Regions from separate parts of the Streptomyces luomodiensis genome, predicted to be linked through region 1. Evidence: riboswitches for the same ligand, from Rfam matches in the RefSeq annotation. Region 1 holds a riboswitch; the other holds the start of a gene.
What was found. Region 1 has a riboswitch for glycine ahead of gcvT (glycine cleavage system aminomethyltransferase GcvT). Riboswitches for the same ligand answer to the same signal wherever they lie in the genome.

Region 1 (8,982 bases):
GCCCACCCCACTCGCCGTTCCCTCCGCCGTTCCCTTCGTCAGCACTCGATGACGTTGACCGCGAGTCCGCCCCGCGCCGTCTCCTTGTACTTGACCTTCATATCGGCCCCGGTGTCCCGCATGGTCTTGATGACCTTGTCGAGCGAGACATGGTGGCGGCCGTCGCCGCGCAGCGCCATCCGCGCGGCGGTGACCGCCTTGACCGAGGCCATGCCGTTGCGCTCGATGCAGGGGATCTGGACCAGGCCGCCCACGGGGTCGCAGGTGAGGCCGAGGTTGTGTTCCATGCCGATCTCGGCGGCGTTCTCCACCTGTTCCGGGGAGCCGCCGAGGACCTCGGCGAGACCGCCGGCGGCCATGGAGCAGGCGGAGCCGACCTCGCCCTGGCAGCCGACCTCGGCGCCGGAGATCGAGGCGTTCTCCTTGAAGAGCATGCCGATCGCGCCCGCGGCGAGCAGGAAGCGGATGACGCCCTCCTCGTCGGCGCCCGGGACGAAGCGGGTGTAGTAGTGCAGGACGGCGGGGATGATGCCGGCCGCGCCGTTGGTCGGGGCGGTGACCACGCGTCCGCCCGCCGCGTTCTCCTCGTTGACCGCCATGGCGTAGAGGGTGATCCACTCCATGGCGCGGGCGGCCGGGTCGCCCTCGGAGCGCAGGGCGCGGGCGGCGGTGGCGGCGCGGCGGCGGACCTTGAGGCCGCCGGGCAGGATGCCCTCCTGGGACATGCCCCGGGCCACGCAGGCCTCCATGACGTGCCAGATCTCCAGGAGGCCCGCCCGGACCTCCGACTCCGTGCGCCACGCCTTCTCGTTCTCCAGCATCAGGCCCGAGATGGACAGCCCCGTCTCGCGGGAGAGCCGCAGCAGCTCGTCACCGGTGCGGAAGGGGTGGGTGAGGACGGTGTCGTCGAGCTTGATGCGGTCCTCGCCGACCGCGTCCTCGTCCACCACGAAGCCGCCGCCGACCGAGTAGTACGTCTTCTCCAGCAGCGGATGGCCCTCGGCGTCGTACGCCAGCAGCGACATGCCGTTGGCGTGGTACGGCAGGGAGCGGCGGCGGTGCAGGATCAGCTGGGCCGGCTCATCGAAGTCGATCTCCTGGCCGGAGCCGATCTCGGCGCCGAGCAGCCGCAGCCGCTTGGTGGCGCGGATGCGCTCCACCTCGCCGTCGGCCGCCTCGACGTCGACGGTGCGCGGGGAGTGGCCCTCCAGGCCCAGCAGCACGGCCTTCGGGGTGCCGTGACCATGACCGGTGGCGCCCAGTGAGCCGAAGAGCTCGGCCCGGACGGAGGCGGTGTGGGTCAGCAGGCCCTCGTTCTTCAGCCGGCGGACGAACATCCGCGCGGCCCGCATCGGGCCGACGGTGTGCGAGCTGGACGGGCCGATGCCGATCGAGAAGAGGTCGAAGACGGAGATGGCCACCGGGGGACTCCTTTGTCTGCACGTGAGGGGGCGTGCGGGGGTGGTGCGGGGGCGCGCCGGGGTGGGCGCGCCCCTGTGCCCGGGACGGTTCCGGGACCGCTCCGGCATTCGGCCGGGTCCGGCCGGAATCGCTCCCGAATCCGGCCGGGTCCGCTCCGGAACCCGGCCGGGTCCGCGCCGGGGTTACTCCGACAGATGCGCGTACAGCGGGTGCTTGTCGGCCAGGGCGGTGACCCGGGCCTTCAGCGCCTCCGCCTCGGCCGCCCCGAAGGAGGCGGGCGCCTTGAGCGTCTCGGCGATCACGTCGGCGACCTCGCGGAAGTCGTCGGCGGTGAAGCCGCGCGTGGCCAGCGCCGGGGTGCCGATCCGCAGACCCGAGGTGACCATCGGGGGCCGCGGGTCGTTCGGGATGGCGTTGCGGTTGACCGTGATGCCGACCTCGTGGAGCCGGTCCTCGGCCTGCCGCCCGTCCAGCTCGGAGTGGCGCAGATCGACCAGGACCAGATGGACGTCGGTGCCGCCGGAGAGGACGGAGACGCCCGCTTCGCGCACATCGGGCTGGGCCAGGCGTTCGGCGAGGATCTTGGCGCCCTCCAGCGTGCGCTCCTGGCGCTCCGTGAAGGCGGAGCTCGCCGCGACCTTGAAGGCCACCGCCTTCGCGGCGATCACATGCTCCAGCGGACCGCCCTGCTGACCCGGGAAGACCGCCGAGTTGATCTTCTTGGCCAGCTCGGCGGTGGAGAGGATCACACCGCCGCGCGGACCGCCCAGGGTCTTGTGGGTGGTGGTGGTCACCACATGGGCGTGCGGGACGGGCGAGGGGTGCAGCCCGGCCGCCACCAGACCCGCGAAGTGGGCCATGTCGACCATCAGGTACGCGCCGACCTCGTCCGCGATCCGGCGGAAGGCCGCGAAGTCCAGCTGGCGGGGGTAGGCCGACCAGCCCGCGATGACCAGCTTGGGGCGGTGCTCCTTGGCCAGCCGCTCGACCTCGTCCATGTCGACCAGACCGGTCTCGGCGTCCACGTGGTAGGGCACCACGTTGTACAGCTTGCCGGAGAAGTTGATCTTCATGCCGTGGGTCAGGTGGCCGCCGTGCGCCAGGTTCAGGCCCAGGATCGTGTCGCCGGGGGAGAGCAGCGCGAACATCGCGGCCGCGTTGGCCTGGGCGCCCGAATGCGGCTGGACGTTCGCCGCCTCTGCGCCGAAGAGTTCCTTCACCCGGTCGATGGCGATCTGCTCGACCACATCGACGTGCTCACAGCCGCCGTAGTAGCGGCGGCCGGGGTAGCCCTCGGCGTACTTGTTGGTCAGGACCGAGCCCTGGGCCTCCATGACCGCCGCCGGAGCGAAGTTCTCGGAGGCGATCATCTCCAGGGTGGACTGCTGGCGGTGGAGTTCGGCGTCGACAGCGGCGGCGACGTCCGGGTCGAGGTCGTGCAGGGAGCTGTTGAGAAGCGACATCAGGGTCCCGATCGGAAGAGGAGGGTCAGTTTTCGGCGAAGGCGGTGTACTCGTCGGCGGAGAGCAGGTCCTCCGGCTCGCCGGTCACCCTCACCTTGAACAGCCAGCCGCCCTCGAAGGGGGCGGAATTCACCAGCGCCGGGTCGTTCACCACGTCCTCGTTGATCTCGGTGACCTCACCGGAGACCGGCGCGTACAGGTCGCTGACCGACTTGGTGGACTCCAGCTCACCGCAGGTCTCACCGGCGGAGACGGCGGAGCCGACGTCCGGGAGCTGGACATAGACGACGTCGCCGAGCGCGTTGGCCGCGAATTCGGTGATGCCGATCGTCGACACGCCGTCCTCGTCGGCGGCCGACAGCCACTCGTGCTCCTTGCTGTAGCGCAGCTGCTGGGGGTTGCTCATGGTCCGATTCTCCTGGATAGGGGGGAGGGCTTGGGAAATGGGTCTTAGCTGGTGGGATGCGACGCGCCGGGGAACGAGGGGACGCCTCCCGGAAAGCCGTCTCCCGGGAAGCCGTCTTCCGGGAAGGCGTCTCCCGGGAAGGCGTCTCCCGGGAAGGGCGAGGGCGGTGGCTCAGCGCTCGCGCCGGTAGAAGGGGAGCGCCACGACCTCGTACGGCTCCTGGCTGCCGCGGATGTCCACCGAGACCCCCTCGGTGCCGGGCTTGGCGTACTCCGCGTCCACGTACGCCATGGCGATCGGCTTGCCCAGCGTCGGGGAGGGCGCGCCCGAGGTGACCTGGCCGATCCGCGAGCCGTCGGCGGCCAGCACGGCGTATCCGGCGCGCGGCACCCGGCGGCCCTCGGCGACCAGGCCGACCAGGGTGCGCGGGGTGACGCTGTCCGCCCGGCGGGACGCGGCCTCCAGGGCCTGGCGGCCGATGAAGTCGCCCGGCTTGTCGAACTTCACCACCCGGCCGAGCCCCGCGTCGAAGGGGGTGGTGTCGGTGGACAGCTCATGCCCGTACAGCGGCATCCCCGCCTCCAGGCGCAGGGTGTCCCGGCAGGACAGACCGCAGGGCACCAGGCCCACCGGGGCGCCCGCCTCGGTCAGCGCCTCCCAGACCCGCTCGGCGTCGCCCGGCGCGAGGAACAGCTCGAAACCGTCCTCGCCCGTGTAGCCGGTGCGGGCGATCAGGGCCGGGACGCCCGCGACGGTGCCCGGCAGCCCGGCGTAGTACTTCAGCCCGTCCAGGTCGGCGTCGGTCAGGGTGCGCAGGATGCCCGCGGACTCGGGCCCCTGGACCGCGATCAGCGCATACGCGTCCCGGTCGTCCCTTACGGACGCGGTGAAACCGCCGGCGCGCTCGGTCAGCGCGTCCAGCACCACCTGGGCGTTGGCGGCGTTGGCGACGACCAGGAACTCCTCGTCCCCGAGGCGGTAGACGATCAGGTCGTCCAGGATGCCGCCCTCGTCGTCGCAGATCATGGTGTAGCGGGCGCGGCCCACGGCGAGCGCGGACAGATGGCCGACCAGCGCGTGGTCCAGGGCCTGCCCGGCCTGCGGACCGATGAGAGAGATCTCACCCATGTGGGAGAGGTCGAAGAGCCCGGCGCGGGTGCGCACCGCCGTGTGCTCATCGCGCTCGCTGCCGTAGCGCAGCGGCATGTCCCAGCCGGCGAAGTCGGTCATGGTGGCGCCGAGCGCGCGGTGCCGCGCGTCCAGCGCGGTACGGCGTGGGGTGGGCGGGGCGTCGGTCACGGTTCAGGCTCCAGGAGGTCAGGTCGGGGTCGCGCGACGGCGAGGTCGGACGGCAAGGACGCGTACGTCCTCCCCATCTGTCATCGGAACCTGAGAGGTTCGCCGTGACGCCCGTAAGGGGCCCGGCTTGCACCGTGGGTGGAGCCGCGCCCGCGCGGCCCGCTTTTCAGATCTGCCTCGTCCGCGCGGTATCGGGGCCTGAGAGATTCAAGGGAGGACTTGCTCCTTCGGCGCCCTGGACCTCCGGCACCACGGCCGGTGACCAAGGACTCTCCCGCGCGGCTTCAAACGGCCGGTATGGAGTTGCGGGGCACATCATCGCACGTATGGCCGAGAAGGGAAGTCCCGATCCGGGCGGCCCGCCGGAGGCAGCCTTGATGGACATTACCTTTTCTTGACACTCTGCGGGTACGAGCAGCGATGACCGACCTGGGAGGACGATCACGGTGCATGGGCAGGGAACGTACGCGACCGCACACAGGCTCCTGCCGACGCCGCCCGGCCGCGTCCCCTCCGGGCCGGCGGTCCGTCCCGGCCGAAGAGCCCCGGTGCACGATCTGCGCGGCGCGGCGCCGGGCGGGGAGGCCGGCGCGGCCCCGGGCGAGCTGCGCTATCCGGCGGGAGACGTGCTGGTCGCCTCCGGGCTGCCGGGCAGTGGCAAGAGCACGCTGATCAATCGGGCGGTGCCCCTGGTGGACGAGACGGGCGCCGTCGTCATGCGGGTGGACTCGCAGCACACGCGGGAGGCGTGGGAGCGCCGGCTGCCCGGCTGGCTGCCGTACGCGCTCTACCGCCCGCTGGTCCGGTGCGCCCACTACGCGGGGCTGCGCCGGGCGCTGCGCGCGGAGGTGAGCGTCGTGGTGCACGACTGCGGTGCGCTGCCGTGGGTCCGCCGCTGGCTGGCGCGGGACGCCCGGCGCCGGGGCCGCAGCCTCCATATGGTGCTGCTGGACGTGGACGCCACGGTGGCCCTGGAGGGGCAGGCCGCCCGCGGCCGCGGCGTCTCCGGCTATGCCTTCGCCCGGCATCTGCGCGCGATGCGGCGGCTGGTCGAGAGGATCGAGCGGGGACGGCCGCCGGAGGGGTGCGCCTCGGCGGTGCTGCTGGACCGGCCGGCCGCGAGCGCCCTGCGCGGTATCTCGTTCGAGTGATCCCCGCCTCTCGTGCGAGTGATCCCCGCCTCTCGTGCGAGCGATCCCCGAGTCTCACGCGAGCGATCCCACCCGCGCCGAAGGACCGGTGAGCGCCGGGTGACCTTGGCGGAAACCAGCCCCCCCGCACCTCACCCAGCGTGACGACGGCGAGCCGGGCGGAGGAGGGGAGCGCCGCGGCCGCGGGCCGGGCGAGGTGGGGAAGTGCTGTGGAGATGACGCCCGCCCCGCAGGTCCAGCGCCGCCCAGCCGTTAGGGTGCTTTGGGCAGGTCGGACGAGATGGCGGTTGGACGAAGATGAGCTTCCCGGAGCAGTACGGTGTGGCACCGGCTCATGGAGGATTCCCCGACGGCGCGCATGCCGCGTATCCGGCGTTTCCCGGCAATGAGCTCGAAGAGGTGCTCGCCGCCTCCGTGGACGTCCCCGGGGCCGGGGCGCGCATCGTCGAGACGCTCTCCCGCAGCCACGTCTGGGTTCCGCTGCCCAACGGCGGGGGGCCGGACAGCCCGAACCTCGATCTGCCCACCATGGAGCTCGAAGGCGCCGCGTATGTCCCGGTGTTCAGCTCCGAGCAGCAGTTCCTCCAGGTCGTCGGCTCCCATATGTCCTTCACCATCGCCCCGGCGGTGGAGTTCGCCCGCGGCTTGCCGCCCCAGCTCGGCATCGCGCTGAACCCCGGTGGCGCGGTGGTCGTACCGCTGCCCCCGCCCGCCGTCCGGGAGCTGTGCCGCGCCGGGCGTACCGAGCTCGACGGCCCGGCCACCGGCGGCCGGGTGCGGCTCTTCGAACCCGACTGGCAGGACGAGCCGGTGGACTTCCTGGCCGCCGCCGGGATCGAGTTCGCCAAGGGCACCGGAGTGCGGACCGCCCGGCGCGCCCTGGCCAGCGTCGAGGGCGACGAGCCCGCGCTCTTCGTCGGCGTGCAGCTCGACACCCCGGGCCCGGACGGCCAGGCGCGCGCCGTGGACGCGCTGGGCCGCGCCCTCGGCGCGGTGCCCGTGCCGTGGACGGTCCAGCTGGTCGCGCTGGACGTGGCGCAGGGGGACCCGGTGGCCGACTGGATGCTGGGGCGCGTACGGCCGTTCTACGACCGTGACCTCTGACGTACCCCGGGGTCCGCTGCCGGGGCCCGTAAGCTGGTTTGATGACCAGGCGGAGTGTGAGCACGCTCCCCGGTGAGATGCGGGCAAGGCCGAGAGAAGGGGCGGACCCAGGTGAGCGCGGGCGCGGATTGGGGGGCGGCGGCCGGCCAGGTTGAGCGAGCGTTGCAGCAGGTCGCTCCCGGCCGGTACGACGCCTATGAGGCGCTGTTGCACGCCATCGGCGAGGGCCAGGTCTGGATGCTGCTGTGGCACGGCGCGCCCGGCTCGCCCGACGCCCAGTACGGCAACATGGACGTGGACGGCCTCGGTTACGCCCCGTGCGTGACCTCCGCCCAGGAACTGGCCGCGAGTGGCTGGAACCGCGCGCACGAGGTGGTCGACGGACGCCTGATCGCGGACTCCCTCTACCGCGACCGCTACGGCCTCTGGCTCAACCCGCACGCCCCCGGCGGCGGAGTCGGCATCCCCTGGCTGGACCTGCGCCGGATCGCGGGCGGTCTCGACCGGCTGCCCGCCGGGCCGCTCCGGGTGAGCGAACCCGGTATCGACATCCCGCAGTTCTACGCCCTGCTGGGGCAGAACGCGCATCGCACCCCCGTGGTGCGGTCCCTGCGGCGCGCCTGGGTGCAGCCGACGCTGGGCGCCCCGTATCTGGCGATCGGTCTGGATCTGTACGACACCAGCGCACCGTCCGTGCAGTCGGTGCGGCTGATGATGGAGCAGTCGATCACCGCTGTGCCGGACGGGCTGCCGGTCTCCACGGTCGCGCTCTCCGACGAGTACGACCCGGTCGCCCTGTGGATGCGGGCCAACGCCCGCCCGTTCTTCGACCGTGACGCCTACGGCGCCGCGCCCGCCGCGCCGTCCTACGGCTACGGCTACCCGCCGCCGCGGCACGCCTACTGACCTGGTGCCGGGTCACGCCTACTGACCCGGGGCCCGGTCACGCGTGCTGACCTGGTGCCCGGTCACGCGTGCTGACCTGGTGCCCGGTCACGCGTGCTGATCCGCCGCCGCGTCGCGCCCGCTGATCCGGGCGCCATGGGACGGGGCCGCCTGCCCGGCCGGCGGGAGCGCCTGCCCCGCTGACGGGACCGCCTGCCCGGCCGACGGGTTTGCCCGCCCGGCCTTCCGGGCGAAAGAGGCCGAACACCCCATAGCGAGCGCGATGTTACTGCTGCGTTCTCGTGTCGCGACCGTCCGTATAGCGGAGGGTCCTCCTCACATCACGGTTAGGCATCCATTGCCCGGGAGCACTGGCGGGTGATCACGAGCGCGTTGAAGACTCCCCCCCCAAGGGGTGCGGTTCCCGCGTACGTCCCCTTCCGACAAGGTTCCGTACGACAACGCGACTTTCGCCCAGGTTGTGAACAGAGCCGCCACAGCGGCGAGTCGTGGGCCGGTCACCACCGGTCGAGAGGGGTCTCCACCACGATGACGGCACCATTGCACGGCACGAGCACGGACAGCGATCCGGTCGCGACTGCCGATGTAGCGGCGGATGTGGTCAAGGCATCCGTCGAGGGCAGATCGCTGCGCCAGATCGCCTGGTCGCGTTTGAAGCGAGACAAGCTCGCGCTGGCGGGTGGCATCGTTGTCGTCTTCCTGATCCTGGTGGCGATCTTCGCCCCGTTGATCGTGAGTCTGCTCGGGCATCCGCCCAACGAGTTCCACCAGGAGGAGATCGACCCGCTGTTCGGCACCCCGAAGGGCGGACTGGGCGGTATCAGCTCGGACTTCCTCTTCGGTGTGGAGCCGTCCAACGGCCGCGACGTGTTCAGCCGGGTCATCTACGGCGCCCGGATCTCGCTGCTGGTGGCCTTCCTCGCGGCGCTGGTCGCGGTGGTCCTCGGCACCGTGTTCGGCATCATCGCCGGATATTTCGGCGGCTGGGTGGACTCGCTGATCAGCCGGGTGATGGACATGCTGCTGGCCTTCCCGCAGCTGCTCTTCATCATCTCCCTGGTCTCGGTGCTCCCCAACGACCTGCTGGGACTCACCGGCAGCGGGGTGCGCATCGCCATCCTGGTCTCGGTGATCGGCTTCTTCGGCTGGCCGTACGTCGGCCGTATCGTGCGCGGCCAGACGCTGTCGCTGCGCGAGAAGGAGTACATCGAGGCCGCGCGGAGCCTGGGCG
Region 2 (8,982 bases), 5.2 Mb from region 1:
CAGTGGTGGAGGGTTCGGCTTGCCGGTATGTCAGCGGTGCGGCCACCGGAACGCGGAGGCCAGCCGGTTCTGTTCCAACTGCGGCGCCCCGCTGCGGGGCGGCGCGGCCTCCGAGCGTGCCTCGGAGACCACCTCCACCATTTCGATCTCGGGTCTCGAGGCGTACGACTCCGAGGTGACCGGGCAGACGCCGCTGCCGTCGCTCAGTCCGGAGGCGCAGGCCGCCGTCGAGGCGCTGCCGATGGGATCGGCGCTGCTGGTGGTCCGCCGCGGACCGAACTCGGGCAGCCGCTTCCTGCTGGACAGTGATGTCACCACGGCGGGCCGCCACCCGCAGAGCGACATCTTCCTGGACGATGTGACGGTCTCCCGCCGCCATGTGGAGTTCCGGCGCGGCCAGGACGGCGGCTTCACCGTCGCGGACGTCGGCAGCCTCAACGGCACGTACCTCAACCGGGAGCAGATCGACGCGCCGGTGGTCCTGGCCAGCGGCGACGAGGTGCAGATCGGTAAGTACCGGCTGGTCTTCTACCCGAGCCAGCGGGGCGTCGGCATCTGACCCGTACAGGGGAGGTCCATGCTTCAGACACCGTCGGGCGGTGCCGAGACCGGCACCGCCACCACGGGCAGCCGGTCGATGAGCATCGGCACCGTGCTGAATCTGTTGCGGGACGAGTTCCCCGAGGTCACCATCTCCAAGATCCGCTTCTTGGAGTCGGAGGGTCTGGTGGAGCCGCGGCGCACGCCGTCCGGCTACCGCAAGTTCAGCCGCCAGGACGTGGCGCGGCTCGGCCATATCCTCCGGATGCAGCGTGACCACTACCTGCCGCTCAAGGTCATCCGGGAGCATCTGGACGCCCTGGAGCGGGGTGAACCGTTGCAGCTTCCTGCCGTTTCGCAGGGGGCGCGGCAACCCGGACCGCTCGACAGCGGCGCCGGGACCGCCCCGGACGGCCCCACGGCCGCCCGGGTGGGCCGTGCCGAGCTGCTGGCAACGGCCCAGGTCAGCGAGGCGGAGCTGGCCGAATGGGAGTCGTACGGGCTGCTCGTGGCGACCGCGGACGGCGGGTACGACATCGAGGCGGTGACTGTCGCCCGGCTCATCGCCGAGCTCGGTCGTTTCGGCCTGGAACCACGTCACCTGAGAATCATGAAAGCTTCCGCCGAGCGCGAGGCCGGAATGGTCGAGCAGGTGGTCGCCCCGCTGCGGTTGCATAGAAACCCGCAGACCAGAGCGCATGCGGAGGCCAGTGCGCGAGAGCTCGCCACGCTCTCCGTACGGCTGCACGAGGCACTGGTGCGGTCGGCTTTGGGGGCCCAGGAGCGATGACCGACCGGGCCCCGACTATCCAAACCGGCCGGGCACGTCCTAGGGTTGCTGTGTGAACGAGCTCGACGTCGTGGGTGTCCGGGTGGAAATGCCCTCCAACCAACCGATCGTGCTCCTGCGTGAAGTGGGAGGCGACCGCTACCTCCCCATCTGGATCGGACCAGGTGAGGCGACCGCGATCGCCTTCGCTCAGCAGGGCATGGCTCCGGCGCGCCCGCTGACCCATGACCTTTTCAAAGACGTACTCGAAGCAGTCGGACAGCAGCTCACGGAGGTCCGCATCACGGATCTGCGGGAGGGCGTCTTCTACGCGGAGCTGGTGTTCGCCAGCGGTGTGGAGGTCAGCGCCCGGCCGTCCGACGCCATAGCGCTCGCGCTGCGCACCGGAACACCGATCTACGGCAGCGACGGCGTGCTGGACGACGCCGGTATCGCGATCCCGGACGAGCAGGAGGACGAGGTGGAGAAGTTCCGCGAGTTCCTCGACCAGATCTCGCCCGAGGACTTCGGAACCAGCAGCCAGTGAGCGGTCTGCCGGTCCTCGCTCGCGCATTCGAGTAGCCTTTCCCGGACGAGGGACACGGGAAACCACCCTTAGGGTGATTATCACTCGGCGTGCCGAGTGTGGCGATCGTTGACGCACCCCGGGTGACTGCCTACCTTCAAGATGGCAGGTCGAGGACGGAGGTCGGCGTGAGAAGCACCGGCGACGGCACGGCGGCCGGAGGTCCGTACGCGCTCCAGGGGAGCGCATCGGCCGATCCGGCACGGAAGGCTCGGGTCGCGGCACAGGCCGCACCGCCGCGTGAGCCCGCCGCGGGGGGGACGGAGCGGATCGGATACCGCGGCCCCACCGCATGCGCGGCCGCGGGCATCACCTACCGCCAGCTGGACTACTGGGCCCGCACCGGGCTGGTCGAGCCGAGCGTGCGCCCCGCCTATGGCTCGGGCAGCCAGCGGCTCTACAGCTTCCGGGACGTGGTCGTCCTCAAGATCGTGAAGCGTCTGCTGGACACCGGCGTGTCGCTGCAGAACATCCGGGCGGCGGTGGCGCACCTGCGCGCCCGGGAGCTCGACGACCTGGCCCAGATGACGCTGATGAGCGACGGCGCGACCGTCTATGAGTGCACCTCCCCGGATGAGGTCGTGGACCTCCTCCAGGGCGGCCAGGGCGTCTTCGGGATCGCCGTGGGCGTCGTCTGGCGGGATGTGGAGAGCGCGCTGTCCCAGCTGCACGGCGAGCGGGTGGACACCGGAGAGACGCTGATCCGGCCCAACCCCGCCGACGAGCTCGCGGCGCGCCGCAACCGGGTCGGCTGAGGCCCGGTTTTCGAGGTTCGGTTTTTCGAGGTTCGGTTCTCCCCCAGCTACCGCTGGGAGGTGTCCCGGGCGCCCATTGTCAGTGGTGTGCGGCAGCATCGGTAGATGTGAGGGGTGCGCCGACGATTCTCCATCTGGACATGGACGCCTTCTACGCCTCGGCGGAGCAGGCGGCCAAACCCAGCCTGCGCGGCAAGCCGGTGGTCGTGGGCGGCCTCGGGCCGCGTGGCGTGGTGGCCACGGCCTCCTACGAGGCCCGGGTGTTCGGGGTGCACTCGGCCATGGCGATGGCCCAGGCCCGCCGTCTGTGCCCGAACGCGGCGTTCCTCATCCCCCGCTTCACCCTCTACCGGCAGGTGAGCGATCAGGTCATGGCCCTGCTGCACACCCTCTCGCCGCTGGTGGAGCCGCTGAGCCTGGACGAGGCATTCGTCGACCTGGAGGCGGGCGGCACCGAGCCCACCGCGGAGGCGGCGCGCGCTGTGGGGGAGCGGCTGCGGGCCGACATCAGGGCGGTCACCGGGCTGACCGGGTCGGTGGGGCTCGCCGGATCGAAGATGCTCGCCAAGATCGCTTCGGAGCAGGCCAAGCCCGATGGTCTGACGGTCATCGAGCCGGGGACGGAGCGCGATCTGCTCGGCCCCATGTCGGTGCGGACGCTCCCGGGCGTTGGCCCCGCCACGGCCGAGGCGCTGCGCCGGGCCGGGATCCACACCGTGGCCGAGACGCGGGAGGCGGGCGAGGCCGAGCTGGTGCGGCTGCTGGGCCGGGCCCACGGCGCATCGCTGTTCCTGATGGCCAACGGCCGGGACGAGCGGCCCGTCGTCGCCGAGCGGGACGCCAAGTCCATCTCGGTGGAGGACACCTTCGACGTCGACCTCACCGACCGCACCCGGGTGCAGCTGGAGATCGCCCGGCTCGCCGACCGCTGTGTCCGGCGGCTGCGCGAGGCGGGCCGCTCGGGCCGGACAGTCGTGATCAAGGTGCGGCGGTACGACTTCTCCACGCTGACCCGTTCGGAGACCCTGCGCGGGCCGACCGACGATCCGAGCGTGGTGCGGGAGGCCGCGGCGCGGCTGATCGACGGGGTGGACACCACGGCGGGTGTGCGGCTGCTGGGGGTGGGGGTCAGCGGTCTGGCGGACTACACCCAGGAGGATCTCTTCGCGCAGGCTGCCCAGGCCGCTCACGAGGCGCTGGAGGACGCGCGGCGCGGACCGGGTCCCGAAATACCGGAGCCCGTGGAAGCGGGCGCGGGAGAGGCTCATGAGGGCGCCGGGAAACCACGGCGCTGGCTGCCGGGCTCCGATGTGCGGCACGCCGAGTACGGGGCGGGCTGGGTGCAGGGGAGCGGGGTGGGCCGGGTGACCGTGCGCTTCGAGGAGCCGTGGTCGAGGCCGGGGCGGGTACGGACGTTCGCCGTGGACGACCCGGCACTGGAGCCGGCCGACCCACTGCCACTCCAACACCCGGCCGAGGCCACCGTGGGCCCGGACGAGACCGCGGGCCGGGGCGGGTCCGTGGATGCGGCGGAGGTCGCGGGCCGGGGCGAGACTGCCGGGTCTGGGGGCGGCGGTCCGGCCGGATCTGTGGGCCCGACTGGGCCCGTGGAATCGGGAGAGCCCGGCCGGGGCAGGACCTTGGGGCCGGCGGAGGTCGCGGGCCGAGACGGGGTCGTGGAGGCGGCGGACGCTGCGGGCCGGGAGGAGGTCCCGGGTCGGGGCGGGTCCGTGGATGCGGCGGAGGTCGCGGGCCGGGAGGAGGCTGTCGGCTTTGGGAGCGGCGGTCTGGACGAGGGCGTGGGCCCGGTCGGCTCCGCTGAACTGGGGGAGGCTGCGGGCCGGGGCAGGGGCGTCGGTCCTGGGGTCAGCGGTCCGGTCGGGTCTGTAGGTCCGGACGAGGTCGCGGGCCGGGGCCGGGGCGGGACCTTGGGTCCGGCGGAGGTCGTGCGCCGGGGAAAGCCCGCAGACCCTGGGGAGGCTGCGGGCCGGGGCGGCACTGTCGGTCCTGGGGTCGGAGGTCCGGTCGGGTCCGTGGGCCCGGACGAGATCGCGGGCCGGGGCGGGTCCGTGGATGCGGCGGAGGTCGCGGGCCGGGGCGAGACTGCCGGGTCTGGGGGCGGCGGTCTGGATGGGTCCGTGGGCCCGGACGAGGTCGCGGGCCGGGGTGGGGGCGTCTTCGGGTCGGGGCATGGTGGGGCCGGCTCGGCGGGTCCGGGCCCCGTGGCGGGCGCCGGCAGGGGTGGGGTCAGCCGGTGACGTCCAGTCCGTAGTGGTGGTAGAGCTGTAGCTCCTGCTCGGGGGAGAGATGACGGCCGACCCCGAAGTCCGGGGCGTCCTTGATCAGCGCCCGGTCGTACGGCACCCGCAGGGTTTCGCCGACGACCTCGCTCGGTTCGAGTGGCACGAAGACGTCCCGGCTGAACAGTCCGGTGCGTACCGCCGCCCATTCGGGCTCGCCGGTCGCGTCGTCGAGATAGACCTCGTCCACGGTGCCGATCTTGGCGCCCTCGCGGTCGAATGCCTTGCGGCCGATCAGGGTCCGCGGGTCGATATCGGTCTGCACGCTCTCTCCCACAGGTGGCAAGTGGCCGTTGCTACCTACCAAAGGACACATCGTCGCACTCGGCCACTCGAACGCCCGTGACCCGCGCCCGTGGCAGAACCGCTGGTACGCTGACGGTGGCTGCAGACCCCGTGCGGGAGAGTCCTCCGCCGACGCTGTCGGAGGCGCCGAAGGAGCAAACCCTCCCCGGAATCTCTCAGGCACACGTACCGTGCGGGTGAGGTCACTCTGGAAAGCAGGGTGGGCCACGGGCGAGCAGAGCTCCGGAACCCCTCCTCACCGACGGTGAAAACCGGTCAGGCGGTATGTGGGCCGGTGAAGCTCTCAGGTTGAGATGACAGAGGGGGAGGCCGTCCGGGCACCTACGCCGTGGTGCCCCTCGCCGGTCGTCACAGACCAGGAGGCCCCCGCAGATGACCGCCAATCGCATCGCTCTCTCCGACCTGGAACGCGGTACTCCGTTCGAGCAGCGCCATATCGGCCCCGACGGCGAGGCGCAGGCCAAGATGCTCGCCCAGGTCGGTTTCGGCTCGTTGGACGAGCTCACCGAGGCCGCCGTACCGGACGTGATAAAGAGCGCCGAGGCGCTGGGTGCCCTGCCCCCGGCCCGCAGCGAGCCGGAGGTCCTCGCCGAGCTGCGCGGACTCGCCGACCGCAACCAGGTGCTGCCGTCGATGATCGGCCTCGGCTACTACGGCACCTTCACCCCGCCGGTGATCCTGCGCAATGTGCTGGAGAACCCCGCCTGGTACACCGCGTACACGCCCTACCAGCCGGAGATCTCCCAGGGCCGGCTGGAGGCCCTGCTCAACTTCCAGACCGTCGTCGCCGATCTGACCGGGCTGCCCACCGCCGGTGCCTCGCTGCTGGACGAGGCCACCGCGGCCGCCGAGGCCATGGCGCTGTCACGGCGCGTCGGCAAGGGCAAGGAGGGCGTCTTCCTGGTCGACGCCGACTGTCTGCCGCAGACCATCGCGGTCATCCGGACCCGCGCCGAGCCGACCGGTGTCGAGGTCGTCGTCGCCGACCTGGCCGAGGGCATCCCGGACGAGATCGCCGAGCGCGGGGTCTTCGGCGTGCTGGTGCAGTACCCGGGCGCCTCCGGCGCGGTGCGCGATCCGCGCCCGGTCATCGAGCGCGCCCATGAGCTCGGCGCCGTCGTCACCGTCGCCGCCGATCTGCTCGCGCTCACCCTGCTCACCTCGCCCGGCGAGCTGGGCGCGGACATCGCGGTCGGCAGCAGCCAGCGGTTCGGCGTCCCGATGGGCTTCGGCGGACCGCACGCCGGCTTCATGGCGGTGCGCGACACCTACGCCCGTAACCTTCCCGGCCGCCTGGTCGGGGTCTCCGTGGACGCCGACGGCGACAAGGCGTACCGGCTGGCGCTGCAGACCCGGGAGCAGCACATCCGCCGGGAGAAGGCCACCAGCAACATCTGCACCGCGCAGGTGCTGCTGGCCGTGATGGCCGGGATGTACGCCGTCTACCACGGCCCGGAGGGGCTCGCGGCGATCGCCCGTCGCACCCACCGCTACGCCTCCGTGCTCGCCGAGGGGCTGCGGGCCCGCGGGGTCGAGGTGGTGCACGAGGCGTTCTTCGACACCCTCACCGCACGGGTGCCGGGCCGGGCCGCCGAGGTCGTGGCCGCGGCCCGTGAGGCCGGGGTCAATCTGCGGCTGACCGACGCCGACCACGTCGGCATCGCCTGTGACGAGACGACCGGGCGGGCGCAGCTGTCCGCCGTATGGTGCGCCTTCGGGACGGACGGCCAAGGCGACGGCGCTCCGGGGCTCCCCGACATCGACGAACTGGACGCCTCGGCGTCCGACGCGCTGCCCGCGGCCCTGCTGCGCCGGGACGGCTATCTGACCCATCCGGTCTTCCACCAGCACCGCTCCGAAACCGCGATGCTGCGCTATCTGCGGGGCCTGGCCGACCGGGACTACGCTCTGGACCGGGGCATGATCCCGCTCGGCTCCTGCACCATGAAGCTCAACGCCACCACCGAGATGGAGCCGATCACCTGGCCCGAGTTCGGCGCGCTGCACCCCTTCGCACCGGCCGAGCAGGCCCGGGGCTATCTGACCCTGGTCCGTGAGCTGGAGGAGCGGCTGGCCGAGGTCACCGGCTACGACAAGGTCTCCCTCCAGCCGAACGCCGGATCGCAGGGCGAGCTGGCCGGACTGCTGGCGGTGCGCGCCTACCACCGGGCCAATGGGGACACCCAGCGCACCATCTGCCTGATCCCGTCCTCCGCGCACGGCACCAACGCCGCCAGCGCCGTGATGGCCGGGATGAAGGTCGTCGTGGTGAAAACCGGCGAGGACGGCGAGATCGACGCCGACGATCTGCGCGCCAAGATCGAGAAGCACGGTGCGGAACTGGCCGTGCTGATGGTCACCTACCCGTCCACCCACGGGGTGTTCGAGGAGCACATCACCGAGATCTGCGCCGCCGTGCACGACGCGGGCGGGCAGGTCTACGTGGACGGCGCCAACCTCAACGCGCTGGTCGGGCTCGCCGAGCCGGGCCGGTTCGGCGGCGATGTCTCGCACCTGAACCTGCACAAGACCTTCTGCATCCCGCACGGCGGGGGCGGCCCCGGCGTCGGACCGGTCGCGGTGCGCGAGCACCTGGCGCCCTACCTCCCCAACCATCCGCTACAGCCCGCCGCCGGCCCGGCCACCGGCGTCGGCCCCGTCTCGGCCGCGCCGTGGGGCTCGGCGGGCATCCTGCCGATCTCCTGGGCGTACATCCGGCTGATGGGCGCCGAGGGGCTGCGGCACGCGACCCAGGTCGCGGTGCTCGGCGCCAACTACATCGCCAAGCGGCTCGAACCGCACTACCCGGTGCTCTACACCGGTCCCGGCGGGCTGGTGGCCCATGAGTGCATCGTGGATCTGCGCCCGCTGACGAAGGCCACCGGGGTGACCGTCGACGATGTGGCCAAGCGCCTGATCGACTACGGCTTCCACGCCCCGACGATGTCGTTCCCGGTCGCCGGGACGCTGATGATCGAGCCGACGGAGAGCGAGGACCTGGCGGAGCTGGACCGGTTCTGCCAGGCGATGATCGCCATCCGGGCCGAGATCGAGAAGGTCGCCTCGGGCGAGTGGACCAAGGAGGACAATCCGCTCCGGAACGCCCCGCATACGGCGGCGTCGCTGACCGGGGAGTGGAACCACCCCTACTCCCGGGAGGAAGCGGTCTTCCCGGCCGGGGTGTCGGCGGCCGGCAAGTACTGGCCGCCGGTGCGGCGGATCGACGGGGCCTACGGGGACCGCAACCTCGTCTGCTCCTGCCCGCCCCTGGAGTCCTACGAGGGCTGAGGGGCATCCCCCGGCGAGGCGAAGACGCGTCAGTGGGGCCGGTTCGGCGATGCGCCGGGCCGGCCCCTGGTGTGGTACGTGCCGCCGAGGCGGCCGTCAGGCCGCGGTGACGACGTGCTCGGAACCCAGCGGCCGGCACGGTGCGATGACGCGCCCGTCCGGCAACAGCTCACCGGTGTCCTCGAAGAGCAGGACACCGTTGCACAGCAGGCTCCATCCCTGCTCCGGGTGGTGCGCCACCAGATGCGCGGCCTCCCGGTCGGCGGAGTCGGCTGATGGGCAGGGTGGTTGGTGCTGGCACATGGCAGGGTTCTTTCGCTGCGGAGTGGTGAATGTCCTGCGGCTCGTCGCGGCGTTCATGGCCGCCCCCCGTGGTTGAGTCGGTCGATTGCTCCAGTGTTGCCCCGCGGGCTGGATTCCGCAGGGATTTCGCGGTAC

Region 2: it holds a riboswitch for glycine, as region 1 does, so the genes downstream of both, gcvP (aminomethyl-transferring glycine dehydrogenase) here and gcvT (glycine cleavage system aminomethyltransferase GcvT) in region 1, are expected to answer to the same signal.

What each region holds. Positions count from the first base shown of each region.
Region 1 covers NZ_CP117522.1:6,789,431-6,798,412, forward strand. The annotation lists gene PS467_RS28690 (L-serine ammonia-lyase) at 39-1,421, opposite strand; gene glyA (serine hydroxymethyltransferase) at 1,605-2,885, opposite strand; gene gcvH (glycine cleavage system protein GcvH) at 2,911-3,291, opposite strand; gene gcvT (glycine cleavage system aminomethyltransferase GcvT) at 3,463-4,590, opposite strand; glycine riboswitch at 4,767-4,877, opposite strand; gene PS467_RS28710 (AAA family ATPase) at 5,031-5,741, shown strand; gene PS467_RS28715 (enhanced serine sensitivity protein SseB) at 6,039-6,845, shown strand; gene PS467_RS28720 (enhanced serine sensitivity protein SseB C-terminal domain-containing protein) at 6,957-7,751, shown strand; gene PS467_RS28725 (ABC transporter permease) at 8,280-8,982, shown strand, end outside.
Region 2 covers NZ_CP117522.1:1,542,583-1,551,564, reverse strand. The annotation lists gene PS467_RS06500 (double zinc ribbon and FHA domain-containing protein) at 1-559, shown strand, start outside; gene ftsR (transcriptional regulator FtsR) at 578-1,330, shown strand; gene PS467_RS06490 (bifunctional nuclease family protein) at 1,383-1,856, shown strand; gene PS467_RS06485 (MerR family transcriptional regulator) at 2,024-2,650, shown strand; gene PS467_RS06480 (DNA polymerase IV) at 2,758-4,908, shown strand; gene PS467_RS06475 (PRC-barrel domain-containing protein) at 4,898-5,227, opposite strand; glycine riboswitch at 5,340-5,437, shown strand; glycine riboswitch at 5,439-5,563, shown strand; gene gcvP (aminomethyl-transferring glycine dehydrogenase) at 5,629-8,544, shown strand; gene PS467_RS06465 (DUF5999 family protein) at 8,641-8,847, opposite strand.